Regions from separate parts of the Streptomyces sp. NPDC053665 genome, predicted to be linked through region 2. Evidence: riboswitches for the same ligand, from Rfam matches in the RefSeq annotation. Region 2 holds a riboswitch; the other holds the start of a gene.
The links. A riboswitch is a leader RNA that binds a small molecule or an ion and turns the genes downstream of it on or off. The one in region 2 is predicted to bind glycine.
Positions count from the first base shown of each region.

Region 1: another riboswitch for glycine. It lies ahead of gcvT (glycine cleavage system aminomethyltransferase GcvT); the one in region 2 lies ahead of gcvP (aminomethyl-transferring glycine dehydrogenase).

Region 1 is NZ_JBVJKK010000012.1:27,455-36,659, forward strand. It holds gene glyA (serine hydroxymethyltransferase) at 1-154, opposite strand, end outside; gene gcvH (glycine cleavage system protein GcvH) at 169-546, opposite strand; gene gcvT (glycine cleavage system aminomethyltransferase GcvT) at 656-1,777, opposite strand; glycine riboswitch at 1,818-1,925, opposite strand; glycine riboswitch at 1,926-2,025, opposite strand; gene ACZ6ZN_RS32405 (AAA family ATPase) at 2,248-2,916, shown strand; gene ACZ6ZN_RS32410 (enhanced serine sensitivity protein SseB) at 3,402-4,190, shown strand; gene ACZ6ZN_RS32415 (enhanced serine sensitivity protein SseB C-terminal domain-containing protein) at 4,316-5,116, shown strand; gene ACZ6ZN_RS32420 (ABC transporter permease) at 5,448-6,446, shown strand; gene ACZ6ZN_RS32425 (ABC transporter substrate-binding protein) at 6,455-8,221, shown strand; gene ACZ6ZN_RS32430 (ABC transporter permease) at 8,313-9,205, shown strand, end outside.
Region 2 is NZ_JBVJKK010000006.1:537,019-546,223, forward strand. It holds gene gcvP (aminomethyl-transferring glycine dehydrogenase) at 1-1,985, opposite strand, end outside; glycine riboswitch at 2,162-2,257, opposite strand; gene ACZ6ZN_RS25770 (PRC-barrel domain-containing protein) at 2,371-2,748, shown strand; partial or broken gene ACZ6ZN_RS25775 (DNA polymerase IV) at 2,664-4,247, opposite strand; gene ACZ6ZN_RS25780 (MerR family transcriptional regulator) at 4,313-4,996, opposite strand; gene ACZ6ZN_RS25785 (bifunctional nuclease family protein) at 5,236-5,709, opposite strand; gene ftsR (transcriptional regulator FtsR) at 5,793-6,533, opposite strand; gene ACZ6ZN_RS25795 (FHA domain-containing protein) at 6,585-7,535, opposite strand; gene ACZ6ZN_RS25800 (DUF881 domain-containing protein) at 7,597-8,526, opposite strand; gene ACZ6ZN_RS25805 (small basic family protein) at 8,532-8,864, opposite strand; gene ACZ6ZN_RS25810 (DUF881 domain-containing protein) at 8,861-9,205, opposite strand, start outside.

The DNA.
Region 1 (9,205 bases), on a different contig from region 2:
TCAGGACCGAGCCCTGCGCCTCCATGACCGCGACCGGGGCGAAGTTCTCCGAGGCGATCATCTCGAGCGTGGACTGCTGACGGTGCAGCTCGGCGTCGACCGCGGCGGCCACGGCCGGGTCGAGCTCGTGCAGGGGGGTGTTCAGGACGGACATACGGCTACGACTCCTCAGCCGGCGGAGAACGCGGTGTACTCGTCGGCGGAGAGCAGGTCGCCCGGCTCGTCCGTGACGCGCACCTTGAACAGCCAGCCGCCCTCGAAGGGGGCCGAGTTCACCAGCGAGGGGTCGTTCACGACGTCCTCGTTGACCTCGGTGATCTCACCGGAGACCGGCGAGTACAGGTCGGACACCGACTTGGTCGACTCCAGTTCGCCGCAGGTCTCGCCCGCGGACACCGTGTCACCGACCTCGGGGAGCTGGACGAAGACCACGTCGCCGAGCGCGTTGGCCGCGTGCTCCGTGATGCCGACCGTCGACACGCCGTCCTCGGCGGCCGACAGCCACTCGTGCTCCTTGCTGTAGCGCAGCTGCTGGGGGTTGCTCATGGCCTGAATTCTCCTGTACGCGCGGGAGTGCTGTGAAAAAGGGGGACGGGAGACTGCTGGTGAACCGGGTGACGGTGGCCGGGCCGCACAGGCGGCCCACGGCCAGTGTCTACTTCTGCCGCTTGTAGAACGGCAGCGCCACGACCTCGTACGGCTCGTGACTGCCCCGGATGTCCACACCCACGCCGGGCGTGCCGGGCGCGGCGTGCGCGGCGTCGACGTAGGCCATGGCGATCGGCTTGCCCAGGGTGGGGGAGGGGGCGCCGGAGGTGACCTCGCCGATCACCTCGCCGCCCGCGACCACGGCGTATCCGGCGCGGGGGACGCGGCGGCCCTCGGCGACCAGGCCGACGAGCACGCGCGGCGGGTTCTGCTCGGCCCGGGCGGCGGCCTCGCGCAGGGCCTCGCGGCCCACGAAGTCGCCCTCCTTCTCGAACTTCACCACGCGGCCGAGACCGGCGTCGAAGGGCGTCAGGGAGGTGGTCAGCTCGTGCCCGTACAGCGGCATGCCCGCCTCCAGGCGGAGCGTGTCACGGCAGGACAGGCCGCAGGGGACCAGGCCAGCGCCCTCGCCGGCCTCGGTCAGCGCCTGCCACAGCTCGACGGCGTGCTCCGGCTTCACGAACAGCTCGAAGCCGTCCTCGCCGGTGTAGCCGGTGCGGGCGATCAGGGCGGGGACCCCGGCGACGGTGCCCGGCAGACCGGCGTAGTACTTCAGCCCGTCGAGGTCCGCGTCGGTCAGGGACTTCAGGATCCCGGGGGACTCAGGGCCCTGGACGGCGATCAGCGCGTAGGCGTCCCGGTCGTCGCGCACCTCGGCGTCGAAGCCGGCGGCGCGCTCGGTCAGCGCGTCCAGGACGGCCTGGGCGTTCGAGGCGTTGGCGACGACCATGAACTCGGTCTCGCCCAGCCGGTAGACGATCAGGTCGTCGAGGATGCCGCCGTCGGCCCGGCAGATCATCGTGTAGCGGGCGCGGCCCGGCTTCACACCGCCGATGTTGCCCACCAGGGCGTGGTCGAGGAGGGCGGCGGCCTGCGGGCCGGTGACGGTGATCTCGCCCATGTGGGAGAGGTCGAACAGCCCGGCCCTGGTGCGCACGGCGAGGTGCTCGTCGCGCTCGGAGCCGTAGCGCAGGGGCATGTCCCAGCCGGCGAAGTCGGTCATCGTCGCGCCGAGCGAACGATGCAGGGCATCGAGCGCGGTGTGACGGAGTTCTCCTGTACTGCTCACGGTCGGTCGTCTCCCAAGGCGATGACGGGGGCGAGGTCGTTCCTCCCCATCTGTCATCGGAACCTGAGAGGTTCGCCATGACCGCGCCGGTCCATGGCTTGCACCTTGGGTGGGACCGCCCTGGCAGCGGCCCGCTTTTCAGATGTGCCTCGCCCGCGCGGTAACGGGGCCTGAGAGATTCAAGGGAGGGACTTGCTCCTTCGGCGCCCCAGCGTCAGCGGTGCTGGGAACTCTCCCGCGCGGATTCAAACGGCCGGTATGCAGTTGGCGCGCACATCATTGCACGCATCCTTCCGGCGCGGCAGGGGGACCTTTCTCAGCAAGTGCGCCGTCCCGCGCGCCGGGCCCGGAGAGCTGTGGCAGCCCTGTTGCAGGAACCGGACCGAAATGAGAGGCCTGCGGCATTACCTTCTCTTTACACTCGGCGGGGACGGTACCGGCGTACCTGGCTCCAGGGGAGGACGATCACGGTGAACAGGACCAGGGCGTACGCCGCGACCACGGGCATCGCGTTGCCCGGGCAGCCGGCGGTGCCGGCCCGGGCGGCCCGGGGCCCGGTGCCGGCGCCCACCGTCCGTGACCTGCGCGAGCGCGCCGGGCGCGGTCCCCGCACGCTGGTGTTCGGCTCCCGCGACGTCGTCGTGGTCACCGGGCTGCCCGGCAGCGGCAAGTCCACGCTGATGCGGCGCGCCGTCCCGGGCCGGCGCGTCGACTCCCAGGACGCCCGCGACCGCTGGGAGCGCCGCGTGCCCCGCTTCCTGCCCTACGGGGTCTACCGCCCGCTGGTCCGCCTCTCCCACTACGCCGGGCTGCGCCGCGCCCTGCGCACCGGCGAAGGACTCGTGGTGCACGACTGCGGCACCCAGGCGTGGGTGCGCCGCTGGATCGCCCGCGAGGCACGCCGCCGGGGCGGCGCCCTGCACCTGCTCCTCCTCGACGTCACGCCGCAGCAGGCCCTGGCCGGCCAGCGCGACCGGGGCCGCGGCGTCTCCCGCTACGCCTTCCGCCGCCACCGCGCGGCCACGGACCGCCTGCTGCGCGCGGTGGAGCACGGCCGCCTCCCACGAGGCTGCGCCTCGGCCACCCTGACCGACCGCACCACAGCGGCAACCCTCCACCGCATCACCTTCACCCCCTGACCCCCAGCCCCCTCCCGCCCTTCAGGGGCGCGGGGAACTGCACGAGCAACCCCCGACAACCCGCACCCACCCACCGGCCCCCGCCTTCCAGGGGCGCGGGGAACGGCGCGACCAGCCCCCGACAACCCGCACCCACCCACCGGCCCTGGCCCTCCAGGGGCGCGGGGAACGGCGCGACCAGCCCCCGACAACCCGCACCCACCCACCGGCCCTGGCCCTCTAGGGGCGCGGGGAACTGCGCGACCAGCCCCCGACAACCCGCAGCCGACCACCGAGCCTGCCCGCACGCACGGTCACCCGACCCACCCCGACCCGGCCCGTCCCCCCGGGTGGGACAACCGACCCCGGTCACCCCCGCGCTCTTGCCCCCCCCGGGGCACACACCCACCCCCAACCGCCCCACCCCCGGAGGGCCCCGCACGGAGATCCCCCAAACCGTTAGCCTGCTGACGGCACTGGCAGTGGCTCGAGGCAGGCGGTAGGACATGGACGTTCCGGCGGAGTTCCCAGCCGGCTTCCCGGCGCACACGCAGACCCATCCGACCGGAGGATGGCCCGGCAACGAGCTGGAGGAGGTCCTCTCGGCCTCCCTGGGCGCCGGACCCGCGGCCGGCGGCCGGATCGTCGAGGTGCTCGGGCGGAGCTTCGTCTGGGTCCCGCTGCCCAACGGCGGCGGCCCGCACAGCGGCCCCCTCGACCTGCCGGCCGTCGAGATCGACGGCCAGGCGTACGTGCCCGTGTTCAGCTCGGAGGAGCAGTTCCGCCTCGCCGCCGGCGCGCACATGTCGTACACGATCGCCCCCGCCGTGGAGTTCGCCCGCGGACTGCCCCCGCACGCCGGCCTCGTGATCAACCCCGGCGGCGTGGTCGGCATACCCCTGCCGCCCCCCGCCGTCGCCGAGCTGTGCCGGGCCGGGCGCACCCCGCTCGACGGGCCCGCGGGCGGCGGCCGCGTCCGCCTCTTCGAACCCGACTGGCAGGACGACCCGGTGGACTTCCTCGCCGCCGCCTCGGCCGAGTTCGAGGCCGTCGGTGTCGTCGTCACCGCCCGCCGCTGCCTCGCCGCGATCGAGACCGCCGACCCCGTGATGTTCGTGGGCGTCGAACTCTCCTCGTGGGAGGGCGACCTGCGCGCCCTGCCCCTGGAGGCGCTCACCCGGGCCGTCACCGCCGTCCCCACCCCCTGGCCGGTCAACCTGGTGCTCCTGGACGTCACGGAGGACCCGGTGGGCACCTGGATGAGGGAGCGGGTCCGGCCCTTCTACCAGCGGTAGCGGCCGGCACGGCGGCCCGGCGGACCACCGCCCGCGCCCGTACCGCCGCGCGCGGGCAAGTCCCGAGCCGGTGGGCGGGCTTAAGCTAGGTCACGGTCGAGGCGTTGTACGAAGGGGCGGTAAAGGTGAGCGCGAGCGGCACGGCCGCGGCCGGACAGGTCGAGCACATGCTGCGCCAGGTCACGCCCGGGCGCTACGACGCCTACGAGGCACTCCTGCGCGCGCTCGCGACCCCGCACACCGGCCAGATCTGGATGCTCCTGTGGCACGGCCAGGCCGGCTCCCCGGACGCCCAGTACGGGAAGATGGAGGTCGACGGCCACGGCTACGCGCCGTGCGTCACCTCCGCCCAGGAGCTGTCCGCCAGCGGCTGGAACCGCTCCTACGAGGTGATCGACGGGCTCGACGTGGCCCGTGCCCTCTACCCCGACCACTACGGCCTCTGGCTCAACCCGCACGCCCCCGGCGGCGGCCTCGGCATCCCCTGGCTCGACCTGCGCCGGATCGCCACGGGCCTGGACCGCCAGCCGGCCGGTCCGCTGCGGCTGTCGGAACCGGCCATCGAGATCCCCCAGTTCTACGCCCTGCTCGCGCAGAACGCCCACCGCACCCCGGCCGTCCGCTCCCTGCGCCGCGCCTGGGTGCAGCCCGCGCTCGGCGCGCCGTACCTCGCCATCGGGCTGGACGTGTACGACACCTCGCCGCCGGCCGTGGACGCCGTACGCGCGATGATGCAGCAGTCCCTCGGCGCCGTGCCGGACGGGCTGCCCGTCTCGACGGTCGCCATGTCGGACGAGCACGACCCGGTCGCCATGTGGCTGCGGGCCAAGGCGCGCCCCTTCTACGACCGCGAGGCGCACGCCACCGCCCCCGTCCAGGCCCCCGCGTCCGGCTACGGCTACCCTCCCGCGCAGGGCAGGTTCTGAGGCCCCGGCGGGCCTGCCGCCGACCCCGTTCAGAAGGTGAAGGAAGCTCACCTCTCCGCGCGTAGATGAGAGCAGTACGGGTGGGTTCGCCCTAAAATCCCCCTACTACGCCGCGTCCGACCCCCGCTACCCGCTGTCCGGATAACGGAACCCCCCAGACAGCATCACGTTTACGCATCCATTCACCGCCAAGTCTGGCAACAGATCGCCAAAGCGTTGAAGACTCCCGGCAAGACACGGACCGGTCGGTCGCGTGTACGAGACAAACAACACCGCTACAGCGGCAGCCAGGGGGTCGGCGATCGCCGGCCCGAGAGGGGTCAATCGCACCGTGACCGCACCGATCGAGACCACCGGGGCGGAAGCCGGAGCACAGCCCGAGGCCGTGCTCTCCGGGGTCAAGAAGAGCCAGATCGAGGGGCGTTCGCTCACCCAGATCGCCTGGATGCGCTTCAAGCGGGACAAGGTGGCGATGGCGGGAGGCGTCGTCGTCATCCTGCTCGTGCTGATGGCGATCCTCTCGAAGCCGATCCAGTGGGTCTTCGGCCTCGATCCCAACAAGTTCAACCAGGACCTCATCGACCCGGCGCTGCTCGCGCCCAAGGGCGGCTGGGGCGGCATGAGTTGGGACCACCCGCTGGGCGTGGACCCCCAGTACGGCCGTGACATGCTCGCGCGCATCATCGACGGCTCCTGGGTCTCCCTGCTGGTCGCGGGCGGCGCCACGCTGCTGTCCGTCTGCATCGGCACCGTGCTCGGTGTCGTCGCCGGGTACTACGGCGGCTGGATCGACAGCGTCATCAGCAGGCTGATGGACACCTTCCTGGCCTTCCCGCTGCTGCTGTTCGCCATCTCGATCTCCGCCTCCGTGCAGGACGGGTTCTTCGGTCTCGACGGCCTGTCCCTGCGCATCAGCGTGCTGATCTTCGTCATCGGCTTCTTCAGCTGGCCGTACATCGGCCGCATCGTGCGGGCCCAGACCATGACCCTGCGCAAGCGGGAGTTCATCGAGGCCTCCACGAGCCTCGGGGCGCGCGGCCCGTACATCCTGTTCCGCGAGCTGCTCCCGAACCTCGTCGCGCCGATCCTCGTCTACGCGACGCTGATCATCCCGACGAACATCCTGTTCGAGGCCGCGCTGAGCTTCCTCGGCGTCGGTATCGCTCCGCCGCAGGCCTCCTGGGGCGGCATGCTCAGCAACGCTGTGGATCTCTACACGGCTGATCCGCAGTACATGTTCGTGCCCGGACTGGCGATCTTCATCACCGTCCTGGCCTTCAACCTGCTGGGTGACGGGCTGCGTGACGCCCTCGACCCTCGCAGCAAGTGATCCATCGAATGAGGGGGCTTCCTCAGGTGAAGACGAGAAGGGTGACCGCCGGCGTTGCGTCGGTCCTGGCACTGTCGCTCGGTGCTGCCGCGTGCGGCGGCGGAGGCGACGACAACGACGGGGGAGGCAGCGGCAAGAAGGACGCCGCGCTGAACTCGATCGTCAACGCGTCCGACAAGAAGGGAGGGACGGTCGCGTACGAGCACTCGGACGTGCCGGACTCCCTCGACCCGGGCAACACGTACTACGGCTGGGTCCAGAACTTCTCGCGGCTCTACGGCAGGACGCTCACCACGTTCAAGCCGGCCGCGGGCAAGGAAGGCCTGGAGGTCGTGCCGGACCTCGCCGAGTCCCTCGGCAAGTCCAGCCCGGACGCCAAGACCTGGACGTACAAGCTGCGTGCGGGTGTGAAGTTCCAGGACGGCACCCCGGTGACGTCCAAGGACGTCAAGTACGCCATCGAGCGCTCCAACTTCGCGCCCGAGGCCCTGTCGAACGGCCCGACGTACTTCAAGGCCTACCTCGAGGGCGGCGACAAGTACAAGGGTCCCTACAAGGACAAGTCCGCCGACGGCATCAAGTCCATCGAGACGCCGGACGACCGGACGATCGTCTTCAAGCTGAAGCAGCCGTTCGCGGACTTCGACTACCTGGCGACCTTCTCCCAGACGGCCCCCGTGCCGCAGGCGAAGGACACCGGCGCGAAGTACGTCCAGGCCATCCAGTCCTCCGGCCCGTACCAGTTCCAGTCCTACGAGGAGGGCCGCGGCGCCACCCTCGTGCGGAACAAGCAGTGGGACGCCAAGACGGACCCGATCCGCAAGGCCCTGCCGGACAAGATCACGATCAAGTTCAAGGTCAACCCGGTCACGGTCGACAACAACCTGCTGTCCGACAAGATCACGGCTGACGCGGCCGGCACCGGTGTGCAGCCGCAGACCCAGCCGAAGGTGCTGCGCGGCAAGTACGCCAACCAGACCGACAGCTCCTACGCGGGTGCCACGCAGTACATCGCGCTCAACGTCAACGTGAAGCCGTTCGACAACGAGCACTGCCGCAAGGCCGTCCAGTGGGGCCTGAACAAGCAGTCCGTCCTGGACGCGATGGGCGGCTCCCCGAAGGGCGACGTGGCGACCACGCTGCTGCCGCCGTCGGTCAACGGCTACACCAAGTTCGACACCTACGCGACCGAGGGTCACAAGGGTGACGTGGCCAAGGCCAAGGCCGAGCTGAAGGAGTGCGGCAAGCCGAACGGCTTCAACACGATCCTGACCGCTCGTTCGGACCGTCCGGCGGAGGTCGCGGCCGCGACCGCCATCCAGGCGTCGCTGAAGAACATCGGCGTCAACATCGAGATCAAGCAGTTCCCCTCCGGCAAGTACTTCTCGAACTTCGCCGGTGTCCCGAGCTACGTGCACGACAACAAGCTCGGCATGCTCTCGATGGCCTGGGGTGCCGACTGGCCGACCGGCTACGGCTTCCTCGACCAGATCATCAACGGTGCCGCCATCAAGCCCTCCGGCGGCAACAACCTGATGGAGCTGGACGACCCGAAGATCAACAAGGCCCTGACGGACGCGATCGCCAACACCGACGACGCGGCCCGCACCAAGGCCTGGGGTGACATCGACAAGATGGTGCTCGACAACGCCTCGGTCGTCCCGCTGGTCTACCGCAAGAACCTGCTGCTCCGGCCGGTGTCCGCCAGCAACGTCACGGTCACGCAGGCCTACCTGGGCATGTACGACTACCTGCTGATGAGCTCCTCGAAGTAACTCAGCAGGCCGGATCCTTTCGAAAGGCAGGTGAAGGCAACGGGTGGCCGCGGCGGACGATCCCGCCGCGGCCACCCGGGGCCGTACAGCTGTGGCTGCGTACATCCTCCGACGCGTCATGGGCGCGGTGCTGTTGCTGCTGGTGGTCAGCGCAGTCACCTTCGCCATCTTCTTCCTCGTTCCCCGCCTCGGGGGGCAGACGGCCGACCAGTTGGCCACCCAGTACGTCGGCAAGGACGCGAACCCCGCCTCCGTCGCCGCGATCAAGCAGAACCTGGGACTGGACCAGCCGGTCTACGTCCAGTACTGGGACTTCATCAAGGGCCTCGTGGTGGGCGCCGACTACAAGTTCGGCCCTGACGCGACGCACTGCAGCGCACCCTGCTTCGGCTACTCCTTCAAGAGCCACATCGAAGTGTGGCCCCAGTTGGAGCAGCGGATCCCGGTGTCCTTCTCGCTGGCCATCGGTGCCGCGGTGATCTGGCTGGTCTCGGGTGTGACGACCGGTGTCATCTCCGCCCTGCGCAAGGGCAAGCCGATCGACCGCATCTCGATGTTCATCGCCCTGGCCGGCGTCTCCCTGCCGATCTTCTTCACCGGCCAGATCCTGCTGGCCCTCTTCGTCTACGAGATCCCCATCTGGGACAGCATCGACTACGTGCCGTTCACCGAGAACCCGGCCGAGTGGGCCTGGCACCTGGTGCTCCCCTGGGTCAGCCTCGCCTTCCTGTTCTCCGCGCTGTACGCCCGGCTCACCCGGGCGGGCATGCTGGAGACGATGAGCGAGGACTACATCCGCACCGCGCGGGCCAAGGGCCTGACGGAGTCCACGGTCGTCGCCAAGCACGGCCTGCGCTCCGCGCTCACCCCGATCGTCACCATCTTCGGCATGGACTTCGGCACCCTGGTCGGCACCGCGGTGCTCACCGAGACGGTGTTCTCCCTCCAGGGCATCGGCGCATACTCGGTCCAGGCCATCAAGGA
Region 2 (9,205 bases):
TCGAACACCCCGTGGGTGGACGGGTAGGTGATCATGAGCACGGCCAGCTGGTCGCGGTACTGCTCGATCTTCGCCCGCAGGTCCTCGACGTCGATCTCGCCGTCCTCGGCGGTCTTCACGACGACGACCTTCATGCCGGCCATCACGGCGCTGGCCGCGTTGGTGCCGTGCGCGGACGACGGGATCAGGCAGATGGTGCGCTGCTCGTCGCCGTTGGCGCGGTGGTAGCCGCGGACGGCGAGCAGACCGGCCAGCTCGCCCTGCGAACCGGCGTTGGGCTGCAGGGAGACCTTGTCGTAGCCGGTGACCTCGGCGAGGCGGTCCTCGAGCTCGTGGATGAGGGTGAGGTACCCCGCGGCCTGCTCGGCGGGAGCGAAGGGGTGCAGCTGCCCGAACTCGGGCCAGGTGACCGGCTCCATCTCCGTGGTCGCGTTGAGCTTCATGGTGCAGGAGCCCAGCGGGATCATGCCGCGGTCGAGCGCGTAGTCCCGGTCGGCCAGCTTGCGCAGGTAGCGCAGCATGGCCGTTTCCGAGCGGTGCTGGTGGAAGACGGGGTGGGTCAGGTAGTCGTCGGTGCGCAGCACGGCGGCCGGGAGGACGTCCTCGGCGGCGGCGTCCAGGGTCTCCACACTGCCCTCGACGCCGAAGGCCGCCCAAACGGCGCGCAGCTGGGCGCGGGTGGTGGTCTCGTCGCAGGCGACGGAGACGTGGTCGGCGTCGACGAGGCGCAGGTTGACCCCGTTGTCCCGGGCGGCGGCCACGACGTCGGCGGCCCGGCCCTCGACCCGCGCGGTCACGGTGTCGAAGTACGAGCCGTGCACGACCTCGACGCCGCCGTTCGCGAGCCCGGCGGCGAGGACGGTGGCGTACCGGTGGGTGCGCTGCGCGATGCCCTTGAGGCCGTCGGGGCCGTGGTAGACGGCGTACATGCCGGCCATGACGGCGAGCAGCACCTGCGCGGTGCAGATGTTGCTGGTGGCCTTCTCCCGGCGGATGTGCTGCTCACGGGTCTGCAGCGCCAGCCGGTAGGCCCGGTTCCCGTCGACGTCGACGGACACGCCGACGAGCCGCCCGGGCAGGCTGCGCGCCATCTTGTCCTGGACGGCCATGTAGCCGGCGTGCGGACCGCCGAAGCCCATGGGGACGCCGAAGCGCTGCGTCGTGCCGACCGCGATGTCCGCACCGAGCTCGCCCGGGGACTTCAGCAGCGTCAGCGCGAGCAGGTCGGCGGCGACGGTGACGAGGGCCCCGAGCTCGTGCGCCTGGTCGATGACGAGCTTGATGTCCCGCACGGCTCCGGAGGCACCCGGGTACTGGATCAGTACGCCGTTGATCTCGCGTTCGGCGATCTCGGCGGGGATGCCGTCACCGAGGTCGGCCACGACGACCTCGACCCCGGCCGGTTCGGCCCGGGTCTCGATGACCGCGATGGTCTGCGGCAGCGCGTCCGCGTCGACCAGGAACAGGCCCTTCTTGTTCTTGCCCAGGCGCCGCGACAGGGCCATGGCCTCGGCGGCCGCGGTGCCCTCGTCGAGCAGCGAGGCGCCCGAGGTCGGCAGTCCGGTCAGGTCGGCGACCATGGTCTGGAAGTTCAGCAGCGCCTCGAGCCGGCCCTGCGAGATCTCCGGCTGGTACGGCGTGTAGGCCGTGTACCAGGACGGGTTCTCCATGACGTTGCGCAGCACGACGGGCGGCGTGTGGGTGCCGTAGTAGCCCAGGCCGATCATCGAACCGAGGACCTGGTTGCGGTCGGCGAGGGAACGCAGCTCGGCGATCACCTCGGCCTCGCTGCGGGCGCCCGGCAGGTCCAGCGCCTCGGCGCTCTTGATCACGGCCGGGACCGCGGCGGCCGTCAGCTCGTCCAGCGAGCCGTAGCCGACGTGGGCCAGCATCTTGGCACAGGCCTCGTGGTCGGGCCCGATGTGACGCTGCTCGAAGGGAACTGCCTCTTCGAGTTCGGAGAGCGGAATGCGGTGGGCGGTCATTGCGGAGGCCTCCTGGTCTGACGCGACCTGCGAGGGGCACCACGGCGCGGGTACCCGGACGGCCTCCCCCTCTGTCATCTCAACCTGAGAGCTTCACCGGATCGCCCGAAGGCGTCCGGTTTTCACCGTCGGTGAGAGCGGAAGCCGTCGACACCCGCCCTGCTTTCCAGAGTGACCTCGTCCGTGCGGTACGTGTGCCTGAGAGATTCCGGGGAGGATTTGCTCCTTCGGCGCCTCCGATGGTGTCTGGAGGACTCTCCCGCACGGGGTCAGCAGCCGCTGTCAGCGTACCAGCGAGGTCAACGCACGAGCCTTCGAGTGGCCGCATCCCCGCTTGTACCGTTTTGTTAGGTCTACAGGTGACTTGCGACCATGTGGAGGGCCCGTGCGTACCGACATCGATCCGCGCAGTCTGATCGGCCGCAAGGCGTTCGACCGCAACGGCACCAGGATCGGCACCATCGACGAGGTGTACCTCGACGACGCCACGGGCGAGCCGGAGTGGGCGGCGATACGCACCGGTCTGTTCAGCAGGGACGCGTTCGTCCCGCTCGAGCCCAGCGAGCTGATCGAGGGCGCGCTGCACGTGCCCTTCGAACGCGCCCTCATCAAGGACGCCCCCGACTTCGGCGTGGGCCGCCACCTCTCCCCGGAGCAGGAACTCCAGCTCTACCACCACTACGGTCTGGACATCGCCGCCCCGCCCCCGCTCCCGGACCGCGACTTCGGCAGGCTGGCGGGCACGGACGAGACGAAGGCCTGAGCAGCGCCCGGCCCGGGCAGCGCCCCGGGCCCGCCGCCCTACGCCCGCACGGCCCCGGACGGCCGGCCCTCCGGCCCGGCAGCCGCACAGCCCTCCCCCGCGGCCGCTCCCCCGCACTCCTCGCCGTCCCGCACCGGCGCGGCCCCGCCACCCTCGGGTCCGCATAACACCAGCGGCAGCGGATCCGCCGGCTCCAGCAGGGGGTCGTCGACACGGAAGGTGCGCACCCGCCCCGGCCCCGAGTCGGGCGTCTCGAACCGGACGGTGACCCGCCCCAGGCCGCTGCCCTGCACCCACCCGTGCCCGAACTCGGCGTGACGCACGTCGTGCCCGGCGGGCCAGCGCCGCTCGGCCGGCGACGGCGGCTGCTCCTCGGCCGGTACGGCGGCACGCTCCTCGGCCGGTCCGTCCGTCTCCGCCCGCTCCCCGGCCGCCTGCGCGAACAGGTCCTCCTGCGTGTAGTCGGCGAGACCGGTGACGCCCACTCCGAGCAGCCGCACTCCGCCCGTGGTGTCGACGGAGTCCAGCAGCCGGGCCGCCGCCTCCCTGACCACCGCCGGGTCGTCCGTGGGGCCGCGCAGCGTCTCGGAGCGGGTGAGGGTCGAGAAGTCGTAGCGCCGCACCTTCAGCACGATGGTCCGTCCCGACAGCCCGGCTCCCCGCAGTCTGCGCACGCACCGGTCGGCGAGCCGCTGCACCTCCAGGCCCACCCTGGTCCGGTCGTGGATGTCCACGTCGTAGGTGTCCTCCACGGACACCGACTTGGCCTCCCGCTCGGCGACCACGGGCCGGTCGTCCCGGGCGAGGGCCATGGCGTACAGGCCGTGCCCATGGGCCTTCCCCAGCAGCCGGACCAGTTCGTCCTCACCCGCCTCGACGATCTCCCCGACCGTGGTGATGCCGGCCCGCCGCAGGTGGTCGCCGGTCGCCGGGCCCACCCCCGGCAGGATCCGCACGGACATCGGGCCGAGCATCGCCCGCTCGGTCCCCGGCTCGATCACCACCAGGCCGTCCGGCTTGGCCTGCTCGGAGGCGATCTTCGCGAGCATCTTCGAGGCGGCCAGCCCCACCGACCCGGTGAGGCCCGTGGCGGCGCGGATGTCGGCCCGCAGCTGCGCCCCGACCAGCCGCGCGGAGCGCTCGTCCCAGGCCCTTCCCCCGGCCTCCAGATCGACGAACGCCTCGTCCAGGCTCAGGGGCTCCACGAGCGGCGACAGGGCCCGCAGCAGCTCCATGGCCCGCTCGCTGATGGAGCGGTAGAACATGAAGCGCGGCACGAGATAGGCGGCGTGGGGCGCCAGCCGCCGGGCCTGCCCCATGGGCATCGCCGAATGCACCCCGAAGACCCGGGCCTCGTACGAGGCGGTCGCCACGACGCCCCGGGGTCCCAGCCCGCCCACGACCACGGCCTTCCCGCGCAGACTCGGTTTGGATGCCTGCTCCACCGAGGCGAAGAAGGCATCCATGTCGAGATGCAGGATCGTGGGCGCGGTTCTCACATCTCCGATGCTGCCCTACCGCACTGACAATGCCCTGCCCAGGCGCCCCGGAGGCCCGGGACCGCTCAGACCGCGCGGTTGCGCCGCCGGGCCAGCTCGTCCGCCGGGTTGGAGCCGATCAGCGTCTCCCCAGTGTCGACGCGCTCCCCGTGCAGCTGGGACAGGGCGCTCTCCACGTCCCGCCACACGACGCCCACGGCGATCCCGAAGACCCCCTGGCCCCCTTGCAGCAGCGCGTGGACCTCGTCGGGGGAGGTGCACTCGTAGACCGTGGCGCCGTCGCTCATCAGCGTCATCCGCTCCAGGTCGCTGAAGCCGCGCTCCCTGAGGTGCTGCACCGCCGTGCGGATGTTCTGCAGCGAGACCCCGGTGTCGAGGAACCGCTTGACGATCTTCAGGACGACCACGTCCCGGAAGCTGTACAGCCGCTGCGTCCCGGACCCGTACGCGGGGCGCACACTCGGCTCCACGAGCCCCGTGCGGGCCCAGTAGTCCAGTTGCCGGTAGGTGATGCCGGCCGCCGCGCAGGCCGTGGGGCCGCGGTAACCGATCTGCTCGGACGCCATGGACGTCGTCCCTCCGCTGCTCGGCACCGCCACGGGTCGCTGCGCAGCGTGGTCGGCCGCACTGTCGGGCTGGGGACACGCCCCGCTCGCGCGGAGCCGTGAGCCGGGGGGAGGGTACGGACCGCTCGCCCTGAGACTGCGCTCGGGGCCGCCCCCGGCCGTACCGCCGCCGCTGCTTCTCACGCCGACCTCCGTCCTTGACCTGCCTTCTCGACGGTAGGCAGTCACCCGGGGTGCGTCAACGATCGCCACACTCGCCACGCCGAGTGATAATCACCCTGAGAGTGGTTTCCCGTGCCCCTCCGCGGGGAAAGGCTAGCCGAATGCCCTCGCGGCGACCGGTATGACGCTCTCACACGCCTCCGGCACATGCGGGCATTTCGCCCGCCGCGCACAGCTGTGCGGATCAGCCTCCGTAAGCCTCACTGGCTGCTGCTGCCGAAGTCCTCCGGAGAGATCTGGTCGAGGAACTCGCGGAACTTCTCGACCTCGTCCTCCTGCTCGTCCGGGATCGCGATGCCGGCGTCGTCGAGCACCGTGTCACTGCCGTAGATCGGCGTGCCGGTGCGCAGCGCGAGCGCTATGGCGTCGGAGGGGCGGGCACTCACCTCGACACCGCTGGCGAAGACCAGCTCCGCGTAGAAGACGCCCTCACGCAGGTCCGTGATGCGCACTTCCGTGAGCTCCTGGCCGACGGCCTCCAGCACGTCCTTGAACAGGTCGTGGGTCAGCGGTCGCGCCGGAGCCATGCCCTGCTGGGCGAAGGCGATCGCCGTCGCCTCCCCCGGTCCGATCCAGATGGGGAGGTAACGGTCGCCTCCCACTTCACGCAGCAGCACGATCGGTTGGTTGGAGGGCATTTCCACCCGGACACCTACGACATCGAGCTCGTTCACACAGCAACCCTAGGCCGTGCCCGGGATGTTTGGGTAGTCGGGCCCGGATCGGGCGCCCTGTCCCGGCCCCGGCGTCCCGCCCGTCAGGGCTGCCGCACGCCGAGCGCCGTCCGCACCAGAGCGGCGTGCAGCTTCACCGTGAGTCCCGCCAGCTCCTTCGTCCGGGCCTCCGCGTGCGCCCTGGTCTGCGGGTTGCGGTGCCGCCTCAGCGGGGCCACCACCTGGTCCACGAGCCCCGCCTCACGGTCGGCGGCGGCCTTCATCGCCCGCAGGTGCCGGGGCTCGATCCCGAACCGCCCCAGCTCTCCGACCAGCTCCGCGACCGTCACCGCCTCGGCGTCGAAGGTCCCGTCCTCCAGTGGAGTGAGCAGCCCGTAGGACTCCCACTCCTGGAGCTCCTGCTCCTCGATGCCGGCGGCGGCGAGCAGCTCGGCACGCCCGATCCGGGCCGCCGTCGGCCCCTCGGACGTCTCGGGCACCGGCTCCCCGTCGCGCTGACGGCCCACGACGGGCAGCTGGACGGCCTCACCCCGCTCCATGGCCTCCAGGTGCTCCCGGATGACCTTCAGGGGCAGGTAGTGGTCGCGCTGCATCCTCAGGACGTGCCCGAGGCGCTCCACGTCCCGGGCGCTGAACTTGCGGTACCCCGAGGGGGTCCGCTGCGGTTCGATGAGGCCCTCCGACTCCAGGAAGCGGATCTTGGAGACGGTGACCTCGGGGAACTCGTCGCGCAGCACGGTCAGCACCGTGCCGATGCTCATCAGCCCGCCACTGTCCGTGGCGGCGGCGCCGTGTCCGGCACCGCCGCTCGGTGTTCGACGCATGGACCTTCCCTGACGGACGGACCTTCACCGGTCCCGGGAGCGGCAGCGGGCTCAGTAGCCCCGCTGGCTCGCGTAGAAGACCAGCCGGTACTTGCCGATCTGCACCTCGTCGCCGTTGTTCAGGGCGACCTGGTCGATCCGCTCGCGATTGACGTAGGTGCCGTTGAGGCTGCCGACGTCGGCCACCGTGAACGAGCCGTCCTGGGCGCGGCGGAACTCCACGTGCCGCCGGGAGACGGTCACGTCGTCCAGGAAGATGTCGCTCTGCGGGTGCCGCCCGGCCGTCGTCAGATCACCGTCCAGCAGGAAGCGGCTGCCCGAGTTCGGCCCGCGCCGCACGACCAGGAGCGCGGAGCCCAGCGGCAGCGCGTCCACCGCCGCCTGCGCCTCGGGCGACAGCGTCGGCATCGGCGTCTGGCCGGTGGTCTCGCTGTCGTAGGCCTCGAGGCCGGAGATGGAGATCGTGGACGTCGTCTCGGACGGGCGCTCGGGTACCGCGCCCGCCCGCAGCGGCGCACCGCAGTTCGAGCAGAAGCGGCTGTTCTCCGCGTTGCGGTTGCCGCAGCGCGTACACACCAGGGCCGACATGGGATCCTCCTGCCGCGGCTGCTCACCCGGAGCGTGGGACGCGTACGGGTCGGAGAACCCACCCGCACCTGAGGCTGACGGCTGGCCGAAACCTATTCCGCCGGACCGCGCAGGGTCAACCGACGGCGCGCCCTGGCCACCGGGGACATCGCCGCCCTGGCCGCCGACCTGGTCCCGGAACAGCGGCCGCTGGCCCTCCGCGTCAGGCTGTGCGCGATGGCGGGCGGTCGCGTTGTCGCTGCCCTCTCGCGCGCTCTTGCCGAACAACTTCGCAAACAACTTCACGGGCGATTCCCCTTGACCGAAACAGACCCGCCCGTGGGGCAGGACGAACCCTGACTGAACACTCTGGCCGACCCGGACATCCTGACAACGTCCGTCTGCACCAGACAGTTTCCACCACGCACCACCCAATCGGTGCGTCGACCCCCCGCAACCTCATGCCCTCGCCGGACGACGCCCATGCGCCTCCGGCTCACCGCGAGGACGACCGAGCGTAGTCAGGCCGCTTCGCCGCCCGCAAGGCGTCCACGACCACGTCGGTCGACCGCTCGATCGTGACGGTGGCCTGTTCCTTCTCGAGAGTCTGCACCACGCCTCCGGGGATGTTGAGCGCCGGCTCCAGGTCCTGCGGCTTGCCGATGACAAGGAAACGATAGGGCGCGTTGATCTTGTTCCCGTCGACGCTCACTCCCTTGCCCGAGTCGCTGAGGTAGGTGCCGGCGACGACCCGATGGCCGTTCACCTGGATCGCCTCCGCCCCGGCGGCGCGCAGCTCCTGCACCGCGTCGAGCAGCATGTCCGCCTCGACCGTCCCCTTCGTGTCCTGGATCGTCATGGTGATGCCGGGCCCCTGCGCGGCCACCGTGCCCGCCAGGATGCCGAGTTGCCGTTCCTTCTCGAACGTCTGCCTGCGGGCCTCCTCGGCTTGGTCGGAGCTGTTCTCCAGCTCGTCGCGCTGCTTCTCGAGGCCCTGCTTCTCGTCTTCAAGACGCTGGGTGCGGTCATCCAGTTCATCGAGGATGCGGACAAGATCTTCCTGACGCGCACCGCGCAGGGCACTGTCGCTGTCGCTGTTCGAGGCCACCTGCACGGCGAGCCCGAAACCGAGGCCGAACAGCAGCAGCGCGACGATCAGTTGCGCCCGGCTGAGCCGCGGCGGCCACAGCCCCTGCACCAGCCGCTGCCGGCCCGTCAGCCCGGACCCGGCGGCGGCCCGCGGCTGCGGCACCGGTCCGGACTCCGGTGCGCCGTGCGGCGCGGCAGGCGTCTCGGACCCGTCCGCGGCAGCGGTCACCTCCTGCGGCAGCTCGCGCCGCAGTCCGTTGCCGGCCGTCTCGCCGTCGTGCTGCTCACCGCGCGCGTGGCGGTGCTTCTCGGTGTGCTGGTCGTCCTGCTCACTCATCGGCCTCACGCCCGGAACACGTGCCGGCGGATCGCCGCGGCGTTGGAGAAGATACGGATGCCGAGGACGACCACCACACCGGTGGACAGCTGGGCTCCCACACCCAGCTTGTCGCCCAGGAACACGATCAGCGCGGCCACGACCACGTTCGACAGGAACGACACGACGAAGACCTTGTCGTCGAAGATGCCGTCGAGCATCGCCCGCAGGCCCCCGAAGACGGCGTCGAGCGCCGCCACGACGGCGATCGGCAGATAAGGCTCGACCACCGCCGGAACCTCAGGCCGGACCAACAGGCCGGCCACGACTCCCACGACGAGGCCCAGTACGGCGATCACGATGTGCCCTTCCCGCTCTTCTCGGTGCTCGGCTGTGCGGTACGCACGGTCACGCTCGGTGCGGCAGGCAGCCGGAGGTCGTCCTCCGCGGAGATGCCTGTCCGGATGCCGTAGCTCTCCTGCAGCACGTTCAGGTAGATCCCGTCCGCGCTGTTCTGGAACCGCGTGCTGAGCCGCTGCCCGTCCCCCACCGCCAGCACCGTGTACGGCGGCACCAGCGGTTTGTTGTCGACCAGTATGGCGTCCCCGGCGGCCCTGATCGCCGACAGTGCCGTCAGCCGCTGCCCGTTGATGGAGATCGCCTCGGCGCCCGACTCCCACAGCCCGTTGACCACACGCTG